One region of the Bradyrhizobium sp. WSM2793 genome, then DNA from elsewhere that is predicted to be linked to it. Evidence: predicted binding sites of a transcription regulator. Region 1 holds the regulator's gene; each other region holds the start of a gene.
The links. Region 1 encodes LexA, which represses DNA repair genes until DNA is damaged. Its sites were predicted from a motif close to TGTTCNNNNTGTGTTCNG; they were not measured.
Positions count from the first base shown of each region.

Region 2: a site for LexA is predicted at 2,646-2,663, ahead of A3AS_RS0142655 (YifB family Mg chelatase-like AAA ATPase). Genes of this name have one in related genera too.
Region 3: a site for LexA is predicted at 2,773-2,790, ahead of A3AS_RS0127675 (DNA recombination protein RmuC). Genes of this name have one in related genera too.
Region 4: a site for LexA is predicted at 2,057-2,074, ahead of uvrA (excinuclease ABC subunit UvrA). Genes of this name have one in related genera too.

Region 1 is NZ_KB902791.1:266,969-272,220, forward strand. Features, by position in the region: partial or broken gene A3AS_RS43780 (ComEC/Rec2 family competence protein) at 1-318, shown strand, start outside; gene A3AS_RS0124780 (GAF domain-containing protein) at 328-1,269, opposite strand; gene A3AS_RS0124785 (hypothetical protein) at 1,488-1,922, opposite strand; gene A3AS_RS0124790 (hypothetical protein) at 2,137-2,385, shown strand; gene lexA (transcriptional repressor LexA) at 2,450-3,151, opposite strand; gene glp (gephyrin-like molybdotransferase Glp) at 3,327-4,538, opposite strand; gene A3AS_RS0124810 (hypothetical protein) at 4,766-4,972, opposite strand; gene A3AS_RS0124815 (HAD family phosphatase) at 5,141-5,252, opposite strand, start outside.
Region 2 is NZ_KB902851.1:133,761-139,012, reverse strand. Features, by position in the region: gene A3AS_RS0142665 (PAS domain-containing hybrid sensor histidine kinase/response regulator) at 1-340, opposite strand, end outside; gene A3AS_RS0142660 (hypothetical protein) at 465-938, opposite strand; gene A3AS_RS0142655 (YifB family Mg chelatase-like AAA ATPase) at 1,048-2,586, opposite strand; gene A3AS_RS0142650 (PilZ domain-containing protein) at 2,815-3,060, shown strand; gene A3AS_RS0142645 (tetratricopeptide repeat protein) at 3,240-4,013, shown strand; gene A3AS_RS0142640 (AAA family ATPase) at 4,035-5,252, opposite strand, start outside.
Region 3 is NZ_KB902797.1:6,737-11,988, reverse strand. Features, by position in the region: gene A3AS_RS0127685 (MFS transporter) at 1-1,068, opposite strand, end outside; gene A3AS_RS0127680 (GIY-YIG nuclease family protein) at 1,155-1,457, opposite strand; gene A3AS_RS0127675 (DNA recombination protein RmuC) at 1,546-2,742, opposite strand; gene def (peptide deformylase) at 2,913-3,437, shown strand; gene fmt (methionyl-tRNA formyltransferase) at 3,639-4,574, shown strand; gene truA (tRNA pseudouridine(38-40) synthase TruA) at 4,581-5,252, shown strand, end outside.
Region 4 is NZ_KB902777.1:50,984-56,235, forward strand. Features, by position in the region: gene uvrA (excinuclease ABC subunit UvrA) at 1-1,961, opposite strand, end outside; gene A3AS_RS0112440 (outer membrane protein) at 2,248-2,994, opposite strand; gene A3AS_RS0112445 (outer membrane protein) at 3,217-3,891, opposite strand; gene A3AS_RS0112450 (outer membrane protein) at 4,127-4,876, opposite strand.

The DNA of each region.
Region 1 (5,252 bases):
GTCGCGCTGGCCTCGCGCATCGACGCGTTGGCGGACGATTGCAGCCGCGCCACGCTGGTGGTGACGTCGCGGCCCGCGCCGCCGGATTGTGCGGCGATGGTGGTGGATCGGCAGCGGCTCGCTCGCCAGGGCGCGCTGGCATTGACGCAGCGCGGCGACGGCTTTTCGGTTCAGGCGGTGAGGGCGAGCGGCACGAACCGCCCGTGGTCACCGGCCGGTGTCGGCGAAGGTGATTTCGACGGCAGCCTCGTGCCGAAGGCGGCTCCCCGCACCCGCGATGCAACGCCATCGGAGACAGACTTGCAGGCCGACGATTGACGCCATCGATTACAGATACCAGGCCAGCACGGCCTCGAGCCTTGCGTTGCCGATGACTGGCAGGGCCACCATCCGGTTCAGCCCGGCTGCGCAGGCCTCGGACCCGGCGATCGAGCCGTCATGGCTGAGATCGTCGTTGAGCGCGGGCATGCCGGTGGCCCAGGCGCCGCCGATGCTGCCTTCGCCTCGGGCGATGGATTTGTCCGCATAGCGTGCGGCAAGGTCGGTCTGCGCGCTGCAATCGCCGGCGCGAAAGACCAGTGCCGAACGGGCCTCGTTCGGGACCCAGATCTCGAAGCGTCGCGCAATCGGCGTTGCCTGCGCCGAGAGGAATGTCAAAACCCAGGTCTGGTCGGTGCCGGTTCGGTAGGGTACGCCGACCCCCAGATTGATCCCGACCTTGGCGGCGTCCTCCCAGCGCAGGAAGCTCTTGGCGTCGTGCAGGTCCTTGATGATTAGCGGCAGGCCCGCCTTCCAGGTGCGTCCGGGCAGGCCGAAGCCGCGAGGAAACTTGGTGTGGCGGGAGTTGAATTCGAACATCTCCGCCGCGCCGTAATAGCCGTCGACGAGGCCCATCTCGTGGGAGAGATCAGGATCGTTGTGCCAGAGCTCGATCGCGCCGACATGCGCCTCCTCGTCGCCGCAGAACAGCACCATCACGGCTTGCAGGAATTCGCCTGCGAACACCGGCACCGCCACGCCGCAGGTGAGGCCGGCCGCGACGGCCTGATCGGTTCGCTTGAAATAGGAGTTGGCGAATTTCGTGAGGATGACGGGATGGCCGCAGGCCCAGGCCTTGCCTGGAAGCCCCTCGTCATATCCGAAGTGCAGCTCTTCGCTGACGGCCTTGAACGCGGACAGCCCTTCATCGTAGAGGCCGCCGCCGAATTCCAGCCGCATGCGCGTCCGGTCAGGCACCCAGAGTTCAACGACGCGAATGAAGGTTTTCATCGAGCGTGTCCGCCGCCTCAAACCACGACAGCATCGGTCATTTGGCTGCGGAGCGGACGTTTAAAATTCAGGCAGCACGGCTCAAACTTCGTGCGGCGACGAGGCGAGGCGGCGGCGCTCGCCGATCGAATTTCATGAAACAAAAACCCTCCGGGCTCGCCGGCCTCGGCCGGCGACGGCATTTCAATCCTGGCCCTCGGCCTATCGGGCGGAGGGCGTCAGCCGATCGGCAGTCGTGTGACCGTCGGGCGACTGTCGGCGATGATCTGCGGCTTGTGCTCGCGCTCGCCGATCGGCTGGGTCACCGGCAGTTGCAGCACGGTTGCGCGCTGGCCTTCGACCAGTTGCGTCACCAGCACGGATTTGCCGTCCGGGAATTCGATCGCGTCATGATGGCGATCGGGAATGTGCGGATCGATCTTGCCGAACTTGCCGACGCGGGAGTTGACGGTGCGCGTCCAGATCCAGCGGTTGTCGTAACGGACGTCGTCGGCGAAGGCGAGCTCCGTCCCCGGCAGCAGGCAGACCGCGACGGAGAGATCGGCTTCGGAGGCGAAGCCGCGCGTCGAGGTGCCGCGGAATGTTGTCGTAACGATCGTCTCGCCGACTTCTGCGGGGCGCGTCGCGACGGCATGCAGGCTGTAGTCACACATCGGGTGCTCCTCAATGCAGAGATAGCGACCCGCGCCTCTTTCGGAGGCGCAGGCCCCTACCAGAGTGGAAGCACGTGACGGTCTGCTCGGTTGTAGGCAAATCTGCGGCTGGGATCCGCGAGCCCCGATCACATTATCTTTTCCATCTTTTCCGAATTTGTTAGGAACAAAGTCGGCTTCCGTGCATTTGGCAGCCGCGTCTCGACAACCGCGCGTGTCAACGACCGGCGGAGTGATGCGGTTGCGCGGCAACGCGATGCTGGTGATGCGATCAGCGTTGCTGCGGCTGCACTCAAACGAGCTGCGCATTTGGGCCGTCCCCCTCGAACTCGAAAGGCCGCGAAGCGATGTTGCGTCGCGCGGCCTGCCGAGGATGTCGCGAAAGGAGGAGGGGCCGGACAATCTGTGCGATACCAGAAAGACTATCCAGCCGGAGCGGACCGTTATCCGCTCCAATCTCTGATCGGCGAGGCCGATCGAAGGCGCGCGCGAGGCGCAAAAGACTTCAGTATCGAGTACTTCCGGTATCAGTACTTGCGATAAAGCCCGATCAGCTTGCCCTGAATCTTCACGCGGTTCGGCGGCAGGATGCGCACCTCATAAGCGGCATTGGCGGGCTCCAGCGCGATCGAGGCGCCGCGGCGGCGGAAGCGCTTGAGCGTGGCCTCCTCGTCGTCGATCAGTGCCACCACGATGTCGCCGGTATCGGCGCTCTCGTTGCGCTGGATCAGCGCCATGTCGCCGTCGAGGATGCCGGCCTCGACCATGGAATCACCGCGCACTTCGAGCGCGTAATGCTCGCCGGAGCCGAGCATGTCGGGCGGCACGCTGATCGTGTGGCTGCGGGTCTGCAAAGCCTCGATCGGAGTACCGGCCGCGATGCGGCCCATCACGGGCACCGCAACGGGTCGCTCGCCCTCGTCCGCGGACGGGCTGGAGCTAGCGCGTAGCTTGCCGAGATTGCCCTCGATGACGCTTGGCGTGAAGCCGCGTCGGTTGCCGGCGGCAGCCTGGAGCTCCGGCAGCTTGATCACTTCAATGGCCCGGGCGCGGTTGGGCAGGCGGCGGATGAAGCCGCGCTCCTCGAGCGCGGTGATCAGGCGGTGGATGCCTGACTTCGAGCGCAGGTCGAGCGCATCCTTCATCTCGTCGAAGGACGGCGGCACGCCGCTTTCCTTCAAGCGCTCGCTGATGAACCGCAGAAGCTCGTATTGTTTGCGCGTTAACATCTCGAACAAAGTCCCCCGGTTGATGTCGTTCGATTCCGAGACGATGAGTTCAGCGATAAGCCGCTACATCTCGAAACAAATCATGAACGGACACTATATGTTCGATATGTGTTCCGCAACTGCTTAATTTACCGTGAACAGAACGAAACTCACGGAATGCGTGTGGCGGCGCAGTTCAGACGGGGAGCCGCAGCACCTCGCAGGGGCTGCCGGCCTCGGCCTTCGGCGCAAACGGTGCGCGCACGAGAAGTACCTGTGCTGCAGCAAGATTCGCAAGCAGAGAGGAGTCCTGATGGCTGACGGGAAGGGCGACGAGCGCGCCATCGTCGCGCTTTTCCAGGCGCGCGCGCAGATAATCCTCGCGCTGGTCGTTGGCGCCGAGATCGCGGCCCAGCACGACGCGCTCGCGATGATGATGAATCACCGAACGGCCTGATAGCGCGCGAATCAGCGGCACCATGAACAGGAAGGCGCAGACGTAGGACGACACGGGATTGCCGGGCAGGCCGATGACGCCCATCGCCCCTAACCGCCCGTGCATCATCGGCTTGCCGGGCCGCATCGCGATCTTCCAGAACGCCATCGCGATGCCTTCGTCCTTGAGCGCCTGCTGGACCAGATCGTGGTCGCCGACCGATGCGCCGCCGGTCGTGACCAGGATGTCGGCGCCGCTTTCGCGCGCGCGGCGGATGCCGGCGGTGGTGGCCTCCAGCGTATCGGCGGCGACACCGAGGTCGATGGTCTCGGCGCCTTCGCTGCGGGCGAGCGCGTGCAGGGCATAGCCGTTGGAATAGACGATCTGGCCGTGCCCGGGCGTTGAGCCCGGCATCACCAGTTCGTCGCCGGTGGCGAGAATCGCGACCTTCGGACGGCGGCAAACGGCGAGCTGCGGGTGGTTCATTCCGGCGGCGAGGGCGAGATCGCGCTCCGTCAGACGGGTTCCCTTGCGCAGGAGAACGTCGCCCTCGCGGAAATCGACGCCGGCGGGGCGGATGTGCCGACCCACGATCGCGGCTTCCTTGATCGTTATGTGCTTGCCTTCGGCGATCGTGTCCTCCTGGATCACGACCGCATCCGCGCCGTCCGGAACGACGCCGCCGGTGAAGATCCGCACGGCTTCGCCGGCGCCGACCTTTCCCGTGAACGGACGGCCCGCCGCGACCTCACCGATCATTGTCAGCGTGGAATCCATTGTTGCCGCATCGGCCGCGCGCACGGCATAGCCGTCCATCGCCGACATCGCCTGGGGCGGCTGGGTGCGCCGCGCAGCGACGTCCTGCGCGAGCACGCGATGGTAGGCTTCGTCGAGTGAAACCATCTCTGCAGGCAGCGGCTCTGCACCCGCCAGCACCGCAGCAAGGGCGTCGGAAACCGGCATCAAGGCCACGGCGAAACTCCTGCTCGGCACGTTCGGATGAAATGTTCCGACAGTCTTCTAGCCGAGCGCGGGGGCAGAGGCAAAATGGCGGAGCGGGCAGGATTTATCCTGCCGCTTCCAGCCCAGGATGGAAGGCAGGCTCAGGCTTGGCGTGGCATGATCCAGAGAACGAGACCGATCGGCAGGAGGGTGGCCATGGCGAGGACGAGAATGACGAGCGCCACGGCCAGCATCGCTCAACTCCCGCTCGGCCGGTCCGGCCCGGCGTCCAGCGCGACGTCGGGAGCCTTCGGGCCTTGATCCTTGTCGGGCAGCGGATCGGCCTGGGATTTCAGGTCGGCGGCCTTGCTGATCAGCTTGGCGGAAAGGTCAGAATCCGAGGTGGTTCTTGCGAATTCAAGCAGGAGAGAGGCTTGCTTGGTGAGATAGGTTTTGCCCAGCACGTGCATAAGTCCGGTGTAGAAGTCCCAACGGACTCAAGAGTCCGTAAGGGGCCATTCCGTTCCCGGAACTCCGTACAAAAATGCACAAAGCGCTCTGGTTCCTCATTTTGGGCAAAATTGGTTCCGGAAGACTTGGCGACATTGGCGTCTCCCGCTGCGCGGAGATCGTCAGATGCCCAATGCCTTCAAGGCGTTCCCGACGTCGCGCGGCGACGTCACATGCACCGCTGTCAGCCCGCGCGACCGCGCGCCTTCAACATTCTCGGCGAGATCGTCGAAG
Region 2 (5,252 bases), on a different contig from region 1:
ACAGGCTGCGGGCGCGTTCTTCCGCTTCCTTCAGCTCCCAATTGCGGTCGATCAGCGCCTCGTTGTGGGCGGCGAGGGTGCGCAGCCGCTTGTTCACGAAACGCAGGCGCATGCTCAGCGTCGCAAGGCCGAGGCAGGCGAGCGCGAACAGGAAGCTCGCGCCGATCGCAAAGGTGTGGGGATCGTAGCCGGAGCTTTCGGACCGGCTGCCGGACACGAAACCATAGGCGCCGCCGAACGTCGCCGAGAAGATCATGAAAGAGCGGATCGCGAAGGCGATGCGGGGATGCTGTCGCCTGAAACGGCGCATGCGCACCTTGATCCGGAACGTCCGACCCATCGCACCGACCCCGACTCTTTTTCGAATCCCGCCACCCGCCGTCTGCGACGATGTCGCGCCGACCTTGCGAACAGCTTGAGGCTTTGGCGCTGCCTCCAAACAGGACTAACGAGGTGTTAACGCTTCAGAGCGAGGCGGCCTGGAGCGGGAGCGGGCGATGGCCACCATGGGCGCCGACGATCAGCGCCGCGGCCTCGCGCTGCGAGAACGACTTCGAGCGCACATAGATGCGGTAATCCGCCGGCCCTTCGGTGGAGAGATAGATCACCTGGCCGCCATCGACAGGCTGAGCGGCAATCGAGACGAGGCGCGTCGAGGGATTGGCCTGACAGGAATCCGGCTCGGAACCGAGACCGTCGTCGACCACGGCGAAGTCCGCAGTATCGGCATCGTCGGTGATCTGAACCCGCACCGTGGCGCGGGCGGGATCTTCGGTGAAGGCGACATGGACGGCGGCCGTCCAGAACAGGGAGGTGAGCTCGACCGAGGTTTCGCCGAGGGCGATGCAGGGATGCGAGACCGAACCGATCTCCGCGCGGGCGAACACCGCAGCCGCCAACAAGGGAACAACCGAGGTCAGGATCTTGAAACGCAACATGACACTCTACTCGCCGGGGCCCCGGGAACTCGTAATCGAAACTTAGCGGGCCTTATGGTTTGCAGAGCGTAAAGGAAACTCGTTACCGCCGGGTTGATGCGCGGAATGATCAAGCCATCTGCCGCACATCCTCCGCGAGTGCGCGGTAGGACAAGGCTTCGGCGAGATGCAGCCGGCCGATCTTGTCGGCGCGATCGAGGTCGGCCAGCGTGCGCGCCACCCGCAGCACGCGGTGATAGCCGCGCGCCGACAGCCGCATGGTCTCGGCGGCGTCGCGCAGCAGCTTCTGGCCCTGCGCGTCCGGCTTTGCGATCTCCTCCAGCACGGAGGCTGGGGCCTCGGCATTGGTCCGAACCTTGGGCAGGCCGGCATCGGCATAACGCGCGAGCTGAATGTCGCGCGCCGCGGCCACGCGGGCGGCGACCTCGGCGGAGCCTTCCGCCGGCGGTGGCAGGATCAGATCCGCCGCGGTCACGGCCGGCACTTCGATGCGCAGGTCGATGCGGTCCATCAGCGGGCCGGAGATGCGCGCCTGATAGTCGCCGGTGCAGCGGTCGACGCGGCCGCGCTTGCAGGCATAGCCCGGCTCGAACGCGTTGCCGCAGCGGCACGGATTCATCGCCGCGACCAGCATGAAGCGGGCAGGGTAGGTGACGCGGTGATTGGCGCGCGACACCGCGACTTCGCCGTTCTCCAGCGGCTGCCGCAGTGAATCCAGCACGCGCGGATCGAACTCCGGCAATTCGTCGAGGAACAGCACGCCCTGATGCGCCAGCGAGATCTCGCCGGGCTTTGCGCGCATGCCGCCGCCGGTGAGCGCGGCCATGCTGGCGGAATGATGCGGCGAGCGGAACGGCCGCCGCGCGGTCAGCGCGCCGCCCTCGATCTCGCCGGCGACGGAGGCGATCATCGAGACCTCGAGCAGTTCGCTCGGTGACAGCGGCGGCAGGATCGAGGGCAGGCGCGCCGCCAGCATCGACTTGCCGGCGCCGGGCGCGCCGATCATGAGCAGATGATGCCCGCCGGCGGCGGCGATCTCCAGCGCGCGCTTGGCGCTTTCCTGACCCTTGATGTCGCGCAGGTCGAGCGTCGAGGCGGCGGGCTCATGCACCTTCGGTGATGGCCGCGACAGCACCTGCGTGCCCTTGAAGTGGTTGGCGATCTGGATCAACGAGCTTGCCGCGATGATCTGGATGTCCGGGCTCGCCCACGCCGCTTCGGAGCCGCACGAGACCGGGCAGATCAGCCCTTCCTCGCGCATATTGGCGCCGAACGCGGCGGGAAGAACGCCGGCCACGGGCGCGATCGAGCCGTCGAGGCCGAGCTCGCCGAGCACGGTGAAGCCGGTCAGCGCATCCGGCGGGATCGCGCCGATCGCCGCCATCAGGCCGAGTGCGATCGGCAGGTCGTAATGACTGCCTTCCTTCGGCAGGTCGGCCGGCGCCAGATTGACGATGATCCGCCGCGCCGGCAGCGCCAGGCCGGAGGCGATCAGCGCCGAGCGCACCCGCTCGCGCGCCTCCGACACCGCCTTGTCCGGCAGGCCGACGATGGCGAAGGCCGGCAGGCCCGGCGCGACCTGCACCTGCACGTCGACCGCACGGGCCTCGATCCCCTCAAAGGCGACGGTGGAAACCCGCTGAACCATGCTCAAACCAGCCTGCCCCTCTCGCACAATTAGGGGTAGCAGAGGCGGGCCGTTTCCGCAAGAACAATACGGGAACGATCTGGGACGGGGAGCAAGCCCTAACCAAACGTAAACACCACGCCGACACTAAGCCTCGAATGCCAGCTTCTGTCCTCAGCACATTCCAACGAATGTCCGCTACTCCTAAGGCTGCGGGATGGGCCGTGGTCTAACGGGTGAACAATTCAAATGCTTGCAAATCGCCGGAGAAGCGAACGTCGGGTATGCAGCCGGCTCGCCAAGATCCATTTTGGCGCGGGCTCGCTGCCGCGGGACTGCACGATCACCGATATTTCGGATGGCGGCGTGAAAGTGGTGGCGGAATTCCTGGAAGTGCCGCCGCAATTCACCATCATCTTCGCACCCGATTATTCCCGCCAGTGCCGCCTGCGCTGGCGCATCGGCTGCGAATTCGGTGCCGAGTTCACCGACTAAAGCGCGACGCGATGAGGATGAATCGCATCGCGCTTTAGGTTGTTGTTCAAGCATGATCTTTTCGGAAAACCGCTGCGCACTTTTCCGGATCATGCTTTGAGATCTCCCAAGCTGCGTCCTTAACGGGAATTTAGCGTTAATCGGTAAGCATCTCTGATCAGTTGCCGAGTGATCAGAGTATGTCCAAGCGTTCGTCCCTCGCCTCTCCCCCGGCGAGATTGCTGCTTCCCGCACTTCTGGTGCTCGCCTTGGGTGGCTGTCAGACCGCCGGCATCGAGGATGTGACCGGCGCGCTCGGTGTCAGATCGGAAACGGCCGTCAAGGCCGATGCCAAGCCGGAAATGGATGCGTTGCGCGAGCGCTATCGCGCCAAGCCCAGTGATCCCAACGTTGCGCTCGCCTACGGCAAGGCGCTGCGCGAGTCCGGCCAGCGCGCGCAGGCGGTTGCGGTCATGGAGCAGGCGGTGCTCGCCCATCCCAGCAACAAGGCGCTGCTCGCCGGCTATGGCCGCGCGCTCGCCGACAGCGGCAATTTCCAGCAGGCCTTCGACGTCCTCAGCCGCGCGCATACGCCGGAGGATCCGGACTGGCGCATCCTGTCGGCGCAGGGTGCCGCGCTCGATCAGCTCGGCCGCAACGAGGAGGCGCAGCAATATTATGCCGCGGCGTTGAAGATCGTGCCGGACGAGCCGACCGTGCTGTCCAATCTCGGCCTGTCCTATATGCTGCAAAACAATTTGCCGAAGGCCGAACAGGTGCTCGGCCGCGCTTATCAGCGCAATCAGAACGATGCGCGGGTCCGCGCCAATCTCGCGCTCGTGCTGGGGTTGCAGGGCCGCGAGGCCGAGGCCGAAATCCTCGTGAAGGCAGATTTGCCGCCGGACCAGGCCACGGCCAAGGTCGCGGCGCTGCGGCAGCTGCTGGCGAAGAAGCAGCAGCGGGCGGACAAGTAATCCGCCCCTCTTGGTGTACGCTTACGACGCCTTGCGATGCGGCGCCGAGTTGCGGCTTGACTTGCCCTTCAGCTTCTTCAGCAGCGGTCCGAGCAGCGAGCGCTTCGGCTTCTTCACCTCGCCGCGCCCGGCGAGGCGGTTCGCCATGTTCTGGAACAGCTCGGTGGTGCGGTGGCTCTTGGAGACCTCCGCGATCATCTGGCCGTTATTGGCTGCGGTGGAGAACAGTTTCGAATCGAACGGGATCACCGCGATCGGCTGGCTTTCCATCGTCTTGGCGAACGCCTTGACCTCGATCTCCGCGCGCTTGTGCATGCCGACCTGGTTGAGGCAGTACAACGGCGGCCGGTCGTTCGGCCGCGCCGCCTTCAGCACGCTCAGCATGTTCTTGGTGTTGCGCAAATTGGCGAGATCGGGCTCGGCCACGATGACGATGTCGTCGGCGTTCACCAGTGCGCGCCGCGTCCAGCCGGACCATTGGTGGGGAACGTCGAGCACGATGCAGGGCGTGGTCATGCGCAGCGTGTCGAACACGGCGTCGAAAGCTTCGGCGCCGAAATCATAGACGCGGTCGAGGGTGGCAGGCGCCGCGAGCAGGCTGAGGCGCTCGGTGCATTTGGAGAGCAGGCGCTCCATCAGCGCCGTGTCCGGCCGGTCCTGCGACAGCACCGCGTTGGCGATGCCCTGCACGGGGTCCTGGTTGTAGTCGAGGCCCGCGGTGCCAAAGGCGAGGTCGAGGTCGATCACGACGGAATCGAGCGCGAGGTCACGCGCGATGGTCCAGGCCACATTGTGCGCGACCGTGGAGGCGCCGACGCCGCCCTTGGCGCCGACCACCGCGATGACCCGGCCGGTGATGATGGCCTCGGAGGCCGAGAACAGGCTGCAGATCGAGCGGACGACATCGAGGGTCTCGACCGGTCCCACCACATAGTCGTTGACGCCGCGACGCACCAGCTCGCGATAGGGCGCGGTGTCGTTGGGATTGCCGATCACGACCACGCGGGTGCCGGGGTCGCAGACGCCGGCGAGGTCGTCCAGTCCCTCGAGGATGTCGCGCGTACCGTCGGATTCGATCACGATCACGTTCGGCGTCGGCATCGATTCATAGACTTCGATCGCCGCGGCAAGGCCACCGTCCTTGGCGGTGAGGTGCGCCTTGGCGAGCCGGCGGTCCTGCCCTGCCGCGGTCACCGCGGCGAGCGTCTTCTCGGTCTCGCAAAAAGCCTGCACCGAGAT
Region 3 (5,252 bases), on a different contig from region 1:
CAGCGCCCATTGATTGGTGCCGACCATTGCGAGCCAGGCAAAGGACAAATTGGCCAGCGCCTGCACCACGCCGCCGATCCAGAGGCTGGTCGCGAGCGAATAACGCCGCGCGACGAAGCCGCCGGCAAACCCGCCGATCAGGGTGGCGGCGAGGCCGACGCCCTTCACGATCGCCGCATAATCGTTGCGGGTGAAGCCGAGGTCGATCACGAACGGCGCCGTCATCGTGCCCGAGAAGGCATCGGTGAACTTGAACAGCACGACGAAGGCGAGCGCGGCGAGTGCGTCCTTGCGCGACAGGAATTCGGAGAACGCGCCGATCGCTGCGCTCAACACACGTGCAAATGCGGTCTCGGTTTGTGTCGCAGCTTCCGCCTGTGCGGATTGCGCCGGCTCGGTCGCCGCCAGCGCGGTGATCGTGCCGATCAGCACCATCGCGGCCATCACCACGTAGCCCCACATCCACGCCGAGGTGCGGGCTATGCCGGTGCCTTCGAAGCCCGAGACGATGAACAGCGCGCCCGCGGTCGAGACCAGCATGCCGATGCGGTAGGCCGCAACGTAAGCCGCCATGCCGGCGGCCTGCTCGCTCTCCGGCAGGCTCTCGACGCGGAAGGCGTCGACCACGATGTCCTGCGTCGACGACGTCGTCGCCACCAGCAGCGCGCCCAGCGCGACGTAGAACGGCGAGCTGGCCGGGTCGGTCATCGCCAGCAGCAGGATCGCGACGATCAGCAGTAGTTGCGAAAACACCAGCCAGCCGCGCCGCCGCCCGAACGCCCGGGTGAACAGCGGCACGTGCAGCGCATCCACCAGCGGGGCCCACAGGAATTTCAGCGTGTAGGGCGTGCCGACCAGCGCGAACAGCCCGATCGTCTTCAAGTCAACCCCGGCCTCGCGCATCCACACCAGCAGCGTCGAGCCCGACAACGCCAGCGGCAGGCCGGAAGAGAAGCCGAGAAACAGCACGATCAGCACCCGCGGCTGCAGGTAAACGGCAAGGCTGTCGCGCCAGGAGGCGGCGGGGGCGGAGGTCGCGGCGGGGGAGGTCGCGTCGGGAGCGGTCATGGGACGGTGTTAGCAGATTCTGGGGGCCACAAGTGAGGTGTCGTCGCCCGGCTTGACCGGGCGACCCAGTATTCCAGAGGCCGGAGTTATGGAGGACCTGCAATCTCCGGATAGAGATCGTTCCAGTCCGGATTGTCCTTCTCGATCAGCGCGATCTTCCAATCACGCTTCCACTTCTTCAGGCGCTTTTCCCGCTTGATCGCATTCTCGGGGTCATCGAACTGCTCGAAGTAGACCAGCCTCACGACGCCGTAGTCTTTCGTGAAGCTCTCGATGAGCTTCAGCTTGTGTTGTGCGACCCGGCGGATGAGGTCGTTGGTGATGCCAATGTAGAGCGTTCCGCCAATCTTGCTGGCGAGAATGTACACGTAGTAGCAGCGAGGGCTCATCTGCCGTCTCTGGGATACTGGGTCGCCCGGTCAAGCCGGGCGACGACAGTGAAATTGGACTGGCAGCGTACCTGATCTCAGAAGAGAATTACTCCCCCGCCTGGAGCTTCCGCGGGAACAGCTCACTTGCGCCCGTCGCCACCAGCCGCGGCCCTTCCGCATCGCTCTTGCTGAAATCGAGCTCCTCAATCCTTCCGGCACGCTTCTCGATCTTGTCGGCGGAGATCAGGATCTGGCGGACGTCCTCGTTCGCATCGGAAAAGTGTTTCTGCAATTTGACCACGCGATCCCTGAGGCGTCCCAGATCGTCGCCGAGCTTGATCACTTCAGTCTGAATCTGGTCGGCGGCATCGCGCATGCGCGCGTCCTTCATGATCTGCTGCATCACCTGGATTGCGAGCATCAAGAGCGAGGGCGACACCAGCACCACGCGGGCGCGATAGGCCTTCTGGATCACGTCGTCGAAACCGTCGTGGATTTCGGCGTAGACCGATTCCGACGGCACGAACATCAGCGCCATCTCCTGGGTCTCGCCGGTGACGAGGTATTTTTCCGCGATGTCGCTGACATGCTTCATCACGTCGCCGCGCAGCCGCTGCGTGGCAACGCGCCGCTCCTCGTCGGTGCGGGCGTCGTGCAGCGCCGTCATCGCCTCCAGCGGAAATTTCGCGTCGATGCAGAGCGGGCGCTGGTCGGGCAGGAACACGACGCAGTCCGGCCGCTTTCCCGTCGAGAGCGTGAACTGGAACTCGTAGGCGCCCTTTGGAAGACCGTCCTGGACGATCGCCTCCATCCGCGCCTGGCCGAAGGCGCCGCGCGACTGCTTGTTGGCGAGCACGTCGCGCAGGGTCGTGACCTGGGTGGTGAGATCGGTGAGGTTCTTGTGGGCGCTGTCGATGATGCCGAGCCGCTCGTGCAGTGCGCGGAGGCTCTCCAGGGTGTTGCGGGTCGAATGTTCCATCGACTGGCCGACGCGATGGGTCACCGAATCCAGCCGCTCGTTGACCGCGCGTGCCATCTCGGCCTGGCGTCCCGCCAGCGCCTGGGTCATGGCGTCGACCCGCCCTGAGGATTCGCTCTGGGCGCGCAGCACCTCGCTGAGGCGCTCCTCGAGCTCGTCGGCCCGGATCGCATGCGCCATCGCGAGTTCCGCGCCGCGTCGGCCCGAGCGGGCGATCACGACGGCGATGACCACCAGGAGGATGAGGACGAGCGCGCCGAAGCCGATCAGCGCATCGATCGTGCGCACCGGCCAGTCGCCCAACATGAAAATGATCTCGTTCATGCCGCCGTTCTAGCCGATTCGCTGGCTCCCGCGAACGAAGAGGGAACGTTGACGGTTAACGGTCCCCTAATTTTCATGGGTAACGAAAAGCGAAGTTTTATGGTTAGCGGAGAGTTAACGGGGTTCCCGGCCGCATTGACCGCACCCGGCGCGGGGCTTAAATCGCGGCCATGGCCCTCAGAGAAATCATCATCCTGCCCGACAGGCAGCTGCGTCTGGTCTCCAAGCCGATCGAGAAGGTCACCTCGGAGATCCGCAAGCTTGCCGACGACATGTTCGAGACCATGTACGACGCGCCCGGCATTGGCCTCGCCGCGATCCAGATCGCGCAGCCGCTGCGGCTGATCACCATGGACCTCGCCAAGCGCGACGAGAACGGCGAGACCACGCCGCTTCCGCGCGTCTTCATCAATCCCGAGATCATCGCCTCGTCCGAGGAGCTGTCCACTTACGAGGAAGGCTGCCTCTCGATCCCCGAATATTACGAGGAGGTCGAGCGCCCTGCGAAGGTGCGCGTCCGCTTCACCGATCTCGACGGCAAGCTGCACGAGGAGGACGCCGAAGGCCTCTATGCCACCTGCATCCAGCACGAGATCGACCACCTCAACGGTGTCCTGTTCGTCGACTATCTGTCGAAGCTCAAGCGCGACCGCGTCATGAAGAAGTTCGAGAAAGCCGCCAAGCGCGCGGAGTGAGTTTTGGTGCTGCCCGCATTCCCCTGCGCTCCCTCCCCCACAAGGGGGGAGGGCGGGGGAGAGGGGTAGCCCAGGCGGAAGTCTATCCGTCATCTGAATCGAGTGCGTGCCGCGAACGCTTGTCCCGAAAGAGCGCGTCGTGTGGCACCCCTCTCCCTAGCCCTCCCCCACAAGGGGGAGGGAACGCATCGAGTCCTTGTCATGCCCCTCCGCCTGATCTTCATGGGCACGCCCGATTTCTCCGTGCCGACGCTGCTCGAGCTGGTCGCGCATGGCCACGAGATCGTCGCCGTCTACACCCGCGCGCCGAAGCCCGGCGGGCGGCGCGGCCTGCAATTGCAGCCAACCCCGGTCGAAGAGGCTGCGCGAAAGCTCGGCATTCCCGTGCTGACGCCGAAGACGCTGAAGACCCAGGAAGCGCTCGACGAGTTCAGCGCGCTCGATGCCGATGCCGCCGTGGTCGTCGCCTACGGCATGATCCTGCCGCAGGCGATCCTCGATGCGCCAAAGCTCGGCTGCTACAATCTGCATGCCTCGCTGCTGCCGCGCTGGCGCGGCGCAGCGCCGATCAACCGCGCGATCATGGCTGATGATGCCGAGAGCGGCGTGATGGTGATGAGGATGGATGTCGGTTTGGATACCGGCGATGTCGCCATGGCCGAGCGCCTCGCGATCACTGACAACATGACTGCACTCGATTTGCACGATCGTCTCTCCCGCCTCGGCGCCGATCTCATGGTGCGCGCGATGGCCGCGCTCGCCCGCGATGGGCTCCAGCTCAAGAAGCAGAGCGAGGACGGCGTCACCTACGCCGCCAAGATCGACAAGGCCGAGGCGCGGATCGACTGGACCAGGCCGGCGCGCGCGGTGCTGCGCCACATCCACGGCTTGTCGCCGTTTCCCGGCGCCTGGGCCGAGCTTGCCGGCGTCAGCGAGAATGCGCGCGTCAAGATCCTGCGGTGTGAATTGGTAAAGGGGTCGGGCGCGCCGGGCGAAGTGCTCGATGACAAGCTCACCATCGCCTGCGGCGAGGGCGCCATCCGCATCATCGAGCTCCAGCGCGAAGGTAAGGGCCGGATGCAGGCCGCGGACTTCCTGCGCGGCGTGCCGTTGAAGGCGGGAGCGAGGTTCAACTAATCAGCGATGCCCCGCTACAAGCTCACCATCGAATATGACGGCGCGCCGTTCTTCGGCTGGCAGGTGCAGGACACGCTGCCCTCGGTGCAGGGTGCGCTGGAGGCGGCCGTGAAGGCGATGACCGGCGCGGATTTGCGGGTGCACGGCGCCGGCCGCACCGATGCCGGCGTGCACGCGCGTGGCCAGGTCGCGCATGTCGACATCGACAAGCAGTTTCCGCCGGGCCGGTTTCGCGACGGGCTCAACGCGCATCTGCGCCCGCATCCGATCGCGGTGCTGGAGACGGAGATCGTGCCTGACACCTTCGAGGCGCGCTTCTCGGCGGTGAAGCGCCACTACCGCTACCGCATCGTCAACACCCGCGCCAATCTCGCGCTCGACATCGGCCACGCCTGGCGCGTGCCGCGCCGGCTCGATGCCGACGCGATGCATGCGGCGGCACAGCGCCTGCTCGGCAAGCACGATTTCACCACGTTCCGCGACACCGAGTGCCAGGCCAAATCGCCGGAGAAGACGCTCGACCAGCTCGACGTGCTGCGTGACGGCCGCGACATCACCATTGTCACCTCGGCGCGCTCGTTCCTGCACAGCCAGGTGCGCTCGATGGTGGGCTCGCTGGTCTGGGTCGGCGAGGGCCGCTGGACCGCCGACGATCTCTCCGCAGCGCTGGAGGCGCGC
Region 4 (5,252 bases), on a different contig from region 1:
GCGTTGACCACCTTGATGGTGCGGCGGTGGTTCGGCGGGCGCCGCTCCGGCACCTCGACCTCGAGCTCGCCGGTCAGGTACTTGCCGGTCAGCGATTTCGGGTTGCGCATGATCTCGGCGGGCGTGCCTTCGGCAATGATGTTGCCGCCATGCATGCCGGCGCCGGGGCCGATGTCGAGGACGTGGTCGGCGAGCAGGATGGCGTCCTCGTCATGCTCGACCACGATCACGGTGTTGCCGAGGTCGCGCAGTCGCTTGAGGGTGTCGAGCAGGCGGGCGTTGTCGCGCTGGTGCAGGCCGATCGAGGGCTCGTCCAGCACGTAGAGCACGCCCGTCAGGCCCGAGCCGATCTGCGAGGCCAGGCGGATGCGCTGGCTCTCGCCGCCGGACAACGTGCCGGAGGAGCGCGACAGCGTGAGGTAGTTGAGGCCGACGTCGAGCAGGAAGGTGAGGCGCTCGCGGATTTCCTTCAGGATGCGGCCGGCGATCTCGTTCTGCTGCGCGTTCAGCGCGTCAGGCACGGTCTCGAACCATGCACCGGCGCCCTTCACGGACAGCTCGGAAATCTCGCCGATATGCTTGCCGCCGATCTTGACGCAGAGCGCCTCGGGCTTGAGCCGAAAGCCCTTGCAGCCCTCGCAGGGCACGTCGTGGAAATACTTCGCCAGCTCCTCACGCGCCCACTCGCTCTCGGTCTCGCGGTAGCGGCGGTTGATGTTGGTGATGACGCCCTCGAACGGCTTCTTGGTGTCGTAGGAGCGCACCCCGTCCTCGTAGGAGAACTTGATCTCGTCCTCGCCGGAGCCGTGGAGGATGGCGTTCTGAGTCTTCTTGGCCAGGTCCTTCCACTTGGTGGTCAGCGTGAACTTGTAGTGCTTGCCGAGCGCGGTCAGCGTCTGCACGTAATAGGGCGAGGACGATTTGGCCCAGGGCGCAATCGCGCCCTTGCCGATGGCGAGCTCCTTGTCGGGGATGACGAGATCCTCGTCGACATGCTGCTCGACGCCGAGGCCGCCGCAGGCTGGACAGGCGCCGTAGGGGTTGTTGAACGAGAACAGGCGCGGCTCGACCTCGGGAATGGTGAAGCCGGAGACCGGGCAGGCGAACTTTTCCGAGAACAGGATGCGCTCGGGTCCGCTCTTGTCGTGGATCTTGGCGGTCTTCTTTTTCTCTTCCGCGGGCGCGGCCGCGGGTGCGTCGGCGAACTCGACGACGGCAAGGCCCTCGGCAAGCTTCAGCGCGGTCTCAAAGCTCTCTGCGAGGCGCTGGCCGATGTCGGCGCGCACCACGATGCGGTCGACCACGACGTCGATGTCGTGCGGGAATTTCTTGTCGAGAACAGGCGCTTCGGCGAGCTCATGGAAAGTGCCGTCGATCTTGACGCGCTGAAAGCCCTTCTTGAGCCATTCGGCGAGCTCCTTGCGGTACTCGCCCTTGCGGCCGCGCACGACCGGCGCGAGCAGATAGAGGCGGGTGCCCTCGGGCAGCGCCAGCACGCGGTCGACCATTTGCGACACGGTCTGGCTCTCGATCGGCAGGCCGGTGGCCGGCGAATAGGGCACGCCGACGCGCGCCCAGAGCAGGCGCATGTAGTCGTAGATCTCGGTCACGGTGCCGACGGTGGAGCGCGGGTTCTTCGACGTCGTCTTCTGCTCGATCGAGATCGCCGGCGACAGGCCGTCGATCTGGTCGACATCAGGCTTCTGCATCATCTCGAGGAACTGGCGCGCATAGGCCGACAGCGATTCGACGTAGCGGCGCTGGCCCTCGGCGTAGATGGTGTCGAAGGCGAGCGAGGATTTGCCGGAGCCGGAGAGGCCGGTGAACACCACCAGCTTGTCGCGGGGAATCTCGACGTCGATGTTCTTGAGGTTGTGCTCGCGCGCGCCACGGATCGTAATTGCGCGCAGGCTGGAGCCCGCGTTCTGTTGTTGGCGCTTCGCCTTGATCACTTCATCCATCCGAGTTGCCCTCAAGGAATCCCATGGGTGCGCGACCGCGCCAATAAAAAAGGCGCGCTCGCCCGGAACCGGGATCGGCGCCGATGGGGTTGTCAGCGAACGTAGGAAGAACGGAGACGGATTTCCAGTGGGACTTGCGAATCGTCAACGGAATGTTGGCGCGCTGGCGGCATCTGGCAGCAGGAGCTTTTCGGAACTGCGCGGCAAGGTGCCGCGAAAACAAAAAGGCCGGCGCAAGGCCGGCCTTTCGTGACGATGGCACGTCGGTAGCGATCAGGACTTCAGATCAATACCGGGCGACCACGGGGCCGCCGAAGGTGTAGTTGAGGCGGACGGTGCCCATGTCGACGTCCTGCTTGATCCGGTCGATGCGGTCGTTGACGCCGAGGATCGTGAACGAGTTGTTGCGCTTGCCCATGAACAGATGGTCGTATTCGATCGCCACGGACCAGTTCGGTGCGAAGCCGAATTCGATGCCGGTGCCGACCGCGCCACCCCAGCGGGTCTCGCTCGCGCTGTCGAGGACGACGCCACCCAGCAGACCGTTATATTTGGCGTGCGTGACGGCCGCGCCACCCTTCACGTACCAGAGCACGTTGTTCCAGGCATAGCCGACCTGGCCGGTGAACAGGCCAATTGCGTCGATCTTGGTCTGGTTGACCAGCGGGCCAAGCACCAAGCTCGTATTCGAGCCCTTCAGGTTGGCCCAGTCGCCCTGAGCTTCGAGGCCGAACACCCAATTGGCCGACTGCCAGCGATAACCGACCTGGCCGCCGACGACGCCGCCGGTCGCATTGTGACAGCCTTCAGCCGTGTCCGGACCGGCAATGCCGAAGATATTGTTGACGTCCCAGCAGTTGCGGCTCGAGGCGCCGCCGCCGTTGATACCGATGTAGAAACCGCTCCAATTGTACATCGCGATCGGCGCGACCGGAGCCTTGGTGTAGGGGCGGGCCGCCAAATCGGCCGCCGAGGCGGGTGCCAACGCGCTAAGTGCGAACAAGCTGGCCGAAGCCAGCAAAAGCTTCTTCATATCCATTCCCCAGTTCCGTTTCTCTTTCTGGACTTCCGAAAAGCGGAAGAGCCAGCGGACCTATGACCCGACTAATGTCATTGCTTTACACCATTAAAGCCAAAGGTTGTGTCACCCGGGGGCCACATCTCTGCGAAAACGCGAGCGGGCCGGTTGGCGCGCAAAAAACAAAAAGGCCGGCGCGAGGCCGGCCTTTCGTAACGCGAGGCGTTGAAGTGTAGCTTAGTACTTGGCGACCACGGGGGCGCCGAAGTGATAGTTCACGCCGACCTGCACGGTGTGGAAGTTGAGCGTGCCGGTGGTGACCGGAGCGCCGAGACCGGAGAAGTAGGTCTCGCCGCCGAGGCTGCGATAGAGGTACTCGCCCTTGACCGACCACTGCGGAGCGAAGAACGCCTCGACGCCGGCGCCGACGGTCCAGCCCGAGTGGAACTTGCTGTCGGAGACAGTCACGCCGAGCGCGCTGACGCTGACCTTGTTGTCGATCCAGGCGTAACCACCGGTGCCGTAGAACAGCACGTTGTTGACGGCCCAGCCGATGCGGCCGCGGACGGTGCCGAGCGCGTCGGTCTTGGACGACACGGTGATGCCGAGAGCAGTCGCCGAGGCGCTGACGTCAGCCCAGGAACCATCGGCCTCGATGCCGAACACGACGTTGCCGGCCTGCCAGTTGTAGCCGGCGGTGCCGCCGACGAAGCCACCCTTCATCTTCGGGTCGCCGGAAGCGTTTTCCCAGGCGCCGCCACCGACGATACCGAGATAGAAGCCGGTCCAGTTGTAGACGGCAGCCGCCGGAGCGATCGGAGCCTTGGTGTAGGGGCGGGCTGCGAGGTCGGCCGCCGAAGCGGGCGCAGCGAGAGCGAACAAACAGGCCGAAGCCAACAAAACCTTCTTCATTTTCAACTAATCCCAGTCCCAGTTTCTGTTGTTGCCTTCCTGACCGGAAGGGCAGCGGACTCAACGGCCCAACTAACGCCGTGCTTACACCACTAAAGCCGCAAGTTGTGTCTCCGAAAAGCCACAGCAGTCGAAAAGGTGATGGTTACTGACTTATTGCCCCCCGTTCATGTCTCGCCAAACGAAAAAGGCCGGCGCGAGGCCGGCCTTAGACGTCAATGATGTCAGAGGAATATCAGTACCGCGCGACGCCCTGCGCACCCCAGTTGAAGTGATAATTCACGCCTGCCTTGACCGTGTGGACGGTATCGGTCCACTCGGACCGGTTGGTCACGACGGGGCTGTACTGAATCGTGCTCTTGCCGAAATCGATATAGTTGTATTCGACCTTGGCCGACCAGTTCGGAGCGAACATGTATTCCGCGCCGGCGCCGACGGTCCAACCCCAGCGGGTGTTGTTCTGGATGAAGACGTTTCCGGGGACGCCATCGTAGCGATGCTGAATGTCGCCGACCGCAGCGCCGCCGCTGACGAAGAAGAGAGCGGGGCCGGTCGAGTAGCCGAGACGGCCCTTGATGTCGCCGAAGCCGCGGATTCTCGTGAAATAGGTGTCGCCGAGGCCGGCATTGATCTCGGCCGAACGACCGTTGATGTCAGCCCAATGATAGTCGCCCTCGATGCCGAACACCCAGTTGGCCGCCTGCCAGTTGTAGCCGACCACGCCACCGACAAAGCCGCCGGTGGTGTCGTAGTTCTGACTTCCCGCAAAGAGCGCCGTATTCGGACCGCCAAAGAAGGTTTCGTCGCTGCGGCCCCAGGCACCACCGCCCTGCACACCGAGGTAGAAGCCGGTCCAGGTATAGATCGGAGCGGGGGGCGCGACCGGCGCCTTTGTATAGGGACGCGCTGCGAGATCCGCAGCACCGGCCGGAGCCGAGAGGGTCAGCGCAACCGCGCCGGCGAAGCCAAACAAAATCTTCTTCACTGTAATCTCCCCAGTCGTGTCCGCCTCTCTGAGTTCCCCAAGGCGGACGATCAGGCGCGAGGCCCATTGCATCAATTCCAGGCACGACGATAGCTCGATTCTGCGGCAGAGTCCGTGCCCGGAGTGCAACAGTCGGATGTAATCGACCTACCTCTAACTTAATGAATGTTAAGTAGTTTTTGCCGTTCACGGGAACCCGATTTGGTTCCATCCCGATTGCCATCGCAGCGCCATCTGGATGCCATCGCGTCTCCACATTTGGCGGCGATTTCTGAAGGAACAAATCTGGAACAGATCGCCGGTCGGTGCTATATGTGGGGATAACCTCGGGGGTGATGGGCTGATCAGCCCCTGCAAGCGTATAGGGTCGCCTTAA